One region of the Mesorhizobium sp. P2_D6 genome, then DNA from elsewhere that is predicted to be linked to it. Evidence: predicted binding sites of a transcription regulator. Region 1 holds the regulator's gene; the other holds the start of a gene.

Region 1 (3,485 bases):
GCCTCAGCCATTCGACCATATCGGCGATCTCGTCTGATCTGATTCAAGAAGGCATCCTGGCCGAGAGCAAACCCGGCGAGACGGGTGCGCTGAAGCGCGGCCGGCCGCAGGTCGGCCTTGGCCTCAATCCGGAAGCGGCGGCGGTGATGACCGTGGTGCTGTCGCTGAACTTCCTCTCCGTCACCGTCATCGACTATGCCGGCCATGTGGTCGCCGAGGAGCAGCGCCGGCTGGACACGCTGACCATGCCGCGCGACGAGCTGATCGGCGAATGCACGGCAATCGTGCGGCGGCGGCTCGAGGATCCCGATCTTGATGTTCAGAGCATCGCCCGCATTGCCATGGGCATCCAGGGCATCACCGATTCGCAGGCGCGCGCCATGCTGTGGTCGCCTATCACGCCGCTGACCGACATTGCCTTCGCCGACATACTGGAAGCGGAATTCGGCATTCCGGCCACCATGGAAAACGACTGCAACATGATGGCGGTGGCGCTGCAATGGCGCCAGCCTGAGCGCTACCGCGACAATTTCATCGCCATCCTGCTCTCGCATGGCATCGGCATGGGGCTGGTGCTGAAGGGCGAATTGTTCACCGGCACCCATTCCTCGGGCGGCGAGTTCGGCCACATGATCCACCGGCCCGGCGGCGCGCTGTGCCGTTGCGGGCGGCGCGGCTGCGTGGAGGCCTATGCCGGCAACTACGCCATCTGGCGCAGCGCCAAAATGATGAGCGAGGATGCCGAACCGGTCGATGTCGGCGACGCCGACATGCGGGCGCTCGCCGCACGTGCCCGCGAGACCGACGGCCCCGAGCGCGAAGCCTACCGCAAAGCCGGCGAGGCGCTTGGCTTCGGCCTCGGCAGCCTGTTCGCGCTGATCGATCCAGCACCTGTCGCCATGGTCGGAGTCAGCGCCGCCGCGTTCGATCTGATCGAACCGGCATTGCGCGAAGCGATTGCTCAGACTGCCGGCGGCCAGCACTCGAAATCGATCTCCTTCGACACCGAGCCCAACGAACTGCCGCTGATCCGCGAAGGCTGCGCCATGCGCGCGCTCAGCTTCGTCGACCAGGAGATTTTCGCACCGGGGATTCAGGCGAAAGCGGGCAAGCATGTCGCCTGAGGGGCCGGCAACAGCGCGGCGCGCCTAATCTTCCCGGATAGCGTAGCCGGCGCCGCGGATGGTGCGGATGACGTCGGGCATGCGGCCATTGTTGACCGCCTTGCGCAGTCGGCCGACATGCACGTCGACCGTGCGCTCGTCGATATAGATCGTCTCGCCCCAGACATTGTCGAGCAGCTGGCTGCGCGAGAACACGCGGCCGGGATGGCGCATCATGAATTCGAGCAGGCGGAACTCGGTCGGTCCGAGCCTGATTTCGCTCTTCTTGCGGTAGACGCGGTGCGATTCACGGTCGAGCACGATGTCGCCGACCTTGAGCACGCTGGACAGCACTTCCGGCTTGGCGCGGCGCAGCAACGCTTTCACGCGCGCCATGAATTCCGGTGTCGAGAACGGCTTGACCAGATAGTCGTCGGCGCCGGTGGACAGGCCACGCACGCGGTCGCTCTCCTCGCCACGCGCGGTCAGCATGATGATCGGCAGCCGTTCGGTCTCGGGCCGCATGCGCAGCCGGCGGCAGAGCTCGATGCCGGACACCGCCGGCACCATCCAGTCGAGCACCAGAAGGTCGGGCACATTTTCCTGCAGCCGAATTTCGGCCTCGTCGCCGCGCGTCACCACCTCGACCTGGTAGCCTTCGGATTCGAGGTTGTAGCGGAGAAGCACGCCCAGCGGCTCCTCGTCCTCCACGACCATGATGCGTGGCGCGATCATCAGCAGTTCACCCTTGTCAGGCCGAAGTGGCCATCGCCGTCTCGTCCTGCTTCGGGCGATTGGCGGGCAATTGCTGGCCGGTCAGCACATAATACGCATTTTCAGCGATGTTGGTGACATGATCACCGATGCGCTCCAGATTCTTGGCGCAGAACAGGAGATGCGTGCAGGCGGTGATGTTGCGCGGGTCTTCCATCATGTAGGTCAAGAGTTCACGAAACACCGACGTGTATTTGACGTCGACACGTTCGTCCTCATTCCTGAGTTTCGCCAGGGCTGCGGCATCCGCGGCGGCATATTCCTCGACCACCCCTTGCACCTGGATCAGCACCAGCTGCGCCATCGCATCGATGGAATGCGAGAGGTCGCGCGGCGTGACGCTGAGGCCCACAGTGCCAACGCGCTTGGCGATGTTCTTAGCGAGATCGCCGATGCGCTCGAGGTCGCCGGCCATGCGGATCGAGCCGACCACGGCACGCAGATCGTTGGCCATCGGCTGGCGCTTGGCGATGAGCGTGATGGCGCGATCGTCGAGTTCCCGCTGGCGCGCGTCCATGATGGCGTCGTCGGAAACGACACGTTGCGCCAACGCATTGTCGGAATTGAGCAGCGCTTTTGTCGAGCCGCTGACCATCGACCCGGCCAGATCGCCCATGTCGCGGATCAGCTTGCTGATCTGGCCCAACTCTTCATCGAAGGAGGCGACGGTATGTTCACCCATGATCGTGGTCCTCGTGCCTGAAAATTCAACCGCTGGACGGCTCAGCCGAAGCGGCCGGTAATGTAGTCCTGGGTGCGCTTGTCGTCGGGATTGGTGAACATCTTGTCGGTGGCGCCCTCCTCGACCAGGTAGCCGAGGTGGAACATCGCCGTGCGCTGCGACACGCGCGCCGCCTGCTGCATCGAGTGGGTGACGATGACGATCGTGTAATTCTGGCGCAGCTCGTCGATCAGCTCCTCGACGCGTGCGGTGGCAATCGGGTCGAGTGCCGAGCAGGGTTCGTCCATCAGGATTACTTCCGGCGACACCGCAATGGCGCGCGCGATGCACAGGCGCTGCTGCTGGCCGCCGGACAGGCCGGTGCCGGGCTCCTGCAGGCGGTCCTTGACCTCGTTCCAGATCGCCGCCTTCTTCAAGCTCGACTCGACGATCTGGTCCATGTCGGACTTGCGCTTGGCTAGGCCATGGATGCGCGGGCCGTAGGCAACGTTCTCGTAGATCGACTTCGGGAACGGATTGGGCTTCTGGAACACCATGCCGACGCGAGCCCTGAGTTCGACGACGTCGATGTTCTTGTCATAGATGTCATCCTCGTCGAGCGTGATCTTGCCGGTCACCCGCGCCGAATCGATGGTGTCGTTCATGCGGTTGAGGCAGCGCAGGAAGGTCGACTTGCCGCAGCCGGACGGGCCGATCAGCGCCGTCACCTGGTTCTGGCGGACGTCGAGATTGACGTCGAACAGCGCCTGCTTCTCGCCGTAGAACACGCCGACCTTGTCGCCGCGCATCTTGATGACTTCGTTCGACTTGGCGTTCATTTTGTCGCCCACTGCGTTTTCAAGGGACTGTTCGGTCATGATGTTCATACCAAATTGCCTTTTTTCTACCAGCGCCGCTCGAACCGGCGCCGAAGCACGATCGCGGTG
Region 2 (3,485 bases), on a different contig from region 1:
GGGCGCCGGCCTCTACACGCTTGGCGATCTTATCGGATTGCCGCCGGTCGCCTCAGACCTTGCCGGCTTTGTCGCGGCTTTCCTGGTGCGTGGCGGCGCGCTCAAATTCGGCTGGACGTTTCCGTCCTACAAGAGCCGGCCGGGACGGCGGCCGGAGGATATTCCGTGAAACGAGCGAATAGCGAGTAGGGAGTAGCGAATAGGGGTTTGAGCGGGGCAATGCTCGCTACATTCTATTAGCTATCATGCCGCAAAGCGCTGCGCTTCGCCGCCATAATAGTTGACGTAGCGGGCGCCGATTTCCTTGACCGGCATCACCACGAACACATCGACGGTGGAGAATTCGCGGTCGATGACGCAGCCGTCGCCGATGCGGGCGCCGACGCGCAGATAGCCCTTGACCAGCGGCGGCATGGCCGCGATCGCCGCCTTGGCGTTTACCGCCTCGATCGGCATCAGGTCCATCGAGCAATAGCGCCCGGACACAGCCCGCACATCCCAGGCTGAGTTGGTGCGGCAGTGATGGGCAAGATAGGTAAGCGCCTCGGCATGCGCCGCCGGCACCGTGCCGTGGAACGAGGCACAGCCGGTCATCACACCGATCTCATAGTGCTTGATATAGGCCCAGATGCCTTGCCACAGCGCCTCGATGGTGCGCTTGGAGCGGTATTCCTTAAGAACGCAGGAGCGGCCGAGCTCAAGGAAGCGCTGTCCGGGATGACGGGCAATCAGCTTCGTCAGCTCGAACTCGCCTTCGGAATAGAAGCCGCCGGCGGTCGCTGCGATTTCTTGCCGCAGCAGCCGATAAGTGCCGACGATGCGGCGATGCTCGGGTCCGGAAATCGAGGTGTCCAGCACCAGCAGATGGTCGCATAGCGGGTCGAAACGGTCGGCGTCGCGCCGATCCTGTGCCTGGAACAGGTCCTTCCTGGCGCCAAGCTCGTCATAAAATACCCGGTAGCGCACTTCCTGCGCGGCAGCGATCTCGGCTTCGTTGCGGGCAAGCCGCACTTCGAGATTACCGATCCGGCCCAGCGGTGCGCCTGTTGCGACGGCATCGGTGTTACGCGCGGCGAGCAAAGCACCGCCTGCGTTGGGCCGAGTGTCACATTCCGGCATAACTGTATGCACGAGTGATTCTCCTTCGAGCCATCCCTCTTGGCACGGGGATACGGTGTAGGTGCAACAGGATTGTGACAGTACCGTGATACGGCGGAGCGGGCAATACTTCGTCGGCTGGCGAAAACCCTCAACCGGCTACCTTACGTGACGGCAGAGAGCACGTTGGGCGGCCTCAGGCGGCCACCTGGCCTTCGACGGCATGGACCAGCGCGTCGGGGTCCAGCGGCTTGGTGACGAAGCCGCTGGCGCCATGGGCAAGCACTGTGTGGCGGGTCTTTTCCTGGCTGTCGGCCGAAAGCACCATGATCGGAACCGGCGGCACGGCCATTTCTTCCTCGTGGCGGCGGATGGCCGCGATTGCGTCCAGCCCGTCCATCACCGGCATGTGCAGATCCATCAGCACCACGTCGAAACGGTGTTTCAGCCCGGCTTCGGTGATTGCCTCGACCGCAGCCTTGCCGTTGCCGACGACTTTGACCCGATGCCCTGCCTTCAAAAGCGTGGCGCGGGCCAGCATGGCGTTGATGTCGTTGTCTTCGGCGATCAGCACCGATAGGCCCTGCTGGCGCCCGCCAACAGCCCGATGCGACGACGCCCCGCTCTTTTCCGGCTTCATGGGCAGGGGCAAAGCAGGGGCATGGCTGGTCAACAGCACACGCATCAGCGTTTCGCCGCGCACCGGCCTTGCCAGGAAGGTGGCGTAGCCGCTGGCGCGGAATTCGCCAAGCATGCCGCGGTCGGTCGGCGCGATCAGCGTGATCGCCTCACAGTCGGCAAAGCCGCTCTGGCGCAGGCGCTTGAGCAGTCTGCCGTCGCTGTCTTCCATGGCGGCGTCGATCAACAGCGCGTCGCAATGTTCGGCGAAAGGCGTCGCCTGGGAAGCGGTCGCGGCCACATCGACGGCGCCGCCATGGGCGCGGATGGCACGGGCGATGGCGTCGGCCTCTACAGCGTTCTTCGACACGATCACGGCGCGCCGGCCGGCGAGGATGTTCTGCCGGTTCTGCGGCGCTTCGGTGGCCCCTGTGGCCGGGATTTCGAAGACGAATTCAGATCCCTCGCCAAGCCGGCTCGACACCGAAATGGCGCCGCCCATGGCCGTCGCCAGTCGTCTCGATATGGCAAGGCCGAGGCCGGCGCCGCCATGGGTGCGGGTCGAGGTGCCGTCGGACTGTTCGAATTCCTCGAAGATGCGCTCCATATCCTCTTCGCGCAGGCCAGGGCCAGTGTCGGCCACGGTGAAGCAGATGCGGTCGCTGGTCTCGGTGCGGGCCCGCGCGACCGAGACCAGCACGCCGCCGGTGTCGGTGAACTTGACCGCGTTGCCGATGAGGTTGAGCAGCACCTGCCTCACTCTTCCCGGATCGGCCATGATCATCTGCGGCACGTCGGGCTCGACATGACAGCCGAGGCCGATGTTCTTGGCGAAGGCTTTCGCCGCCATCAGTTCGATGATGTTGTCGGCAATCTCGCGCAAAGATGTCGGCTGCGGCTCCGGGTCGAAGCGACCGGCTTCGATCTTGGAATAATCGAGCAGGTCCTCGATGAGCGCCAAAAGCGCGCTGGCCGAGGTCGAGACGGCGGCGACATAGGTGCGCTGCTCCGGCGACAGATTGGTGTCGGCCAGTAGCTTGGCCATGCCCATGATGCCGTTCATCGGCGTGCGGATCTCATGGCTGACGGTGGCGAGGAAGCGCGACTTGGCCTGGCTGGCATATTCGGCGCGCTCCCGCGCGGTGATGAGCGAAGATTCGGCACGTTTGCGGGCGGTGATGTCGCGGGCAATCGCCCGGTGCGAAACGGCGCCGCTGTCCTTGTCGCGCACCGACAGTTCGATCCACGAAAACCAGCGCGGACCGTTCGGCGTGCGGATGGAGACGTCGGTGGAACTCAGGCATTCGTGATCCGAAAAGGCGGCGTCGGGAACGACCCCGACATCGATGCCGAGGTCAGCCAGCGTCCTGCCTGCAAGATCGCGCTGATCGGTTCCGACGAGGCTGGCGAAAACCTTGTTGGCATAGACGATGTGGCCGTCGCGGTCGCGGTGGACGACGAGGTCGCCGAGCGCATCGATCAGCCCGCGAAAGCGCTCCTCGCTCTCCTGCATCTCCCACATGCGGTCGGCCAGCGTCTCGATCTCGGCGCGGCTGCGGGCTGCGGTTTCGTCGAGCAGGGCGGTCGCGCGGTGGACGGTGTGGCGGTTGCGCAGGTGCATGGCGACGCCGCCAAGGCCGGTCGCCAGCAGGCCGAGCGTGATGAAGATCGGCGCGCCGGTGAGGTGGGACAGGCCCGCCAGCACGACACTGGCGACAACGGTCAAGAACAGCAGGCCCTCGTGCGTGGCGCGCGGAAAATCCGGCGCC

Evidence for each region. Region 1 encodes PhoB, which activates phosphate uptake and scavenging genes when phosphate is short. Its sites were predicted from a motif close to TGTCATNNANCTGTCAT; they were not measured.
Region 2: the regulator PhoB is predicted to act here: its motif matches at 1,183-1,199, upstream of olsB (l-ornithine N(alpha)-acyltransferase).

The regions. Positions count from the first base shown of each region.
Region 1 is NZ_JBFUEG010000018.1:17,118-20,602, reverse strand. Features, by position in the region: gene AC1D1L_RS27450 (ROK family protein) at 1-1,124, shown strand, start outside; gene phoB (phosphate regulon transcriptional regulator PhoB) at 1,149-1,838, opposite strand; gene phoU (phosphate signaling complex protein PhoU) at 1,855-2,559, opposite strand; gene pstB (phosphate ABC transporter ATP-binding protein PstB) at 2,601-3,425, opposite strand; gene pstA (phosphate ABC transporter permease PstA) at 3,443-3,485, opposite strand, start outside.
Region 2 is NZ_JBFUEG010000012.1:72,170-75,654, reverse strand. Features, by position in the region: gene AC1D1L_RS23455 (trimeric intracellular cation channel family protein) at 1-169, shown strand, start outside; gene olsB (l-ornithine N(alpha)-acyltransferase) at 244-1,119, opposite strand; gene AC1D1L_RS23445 (response regulator) at 1,295-3,485, opposite strand, start outside.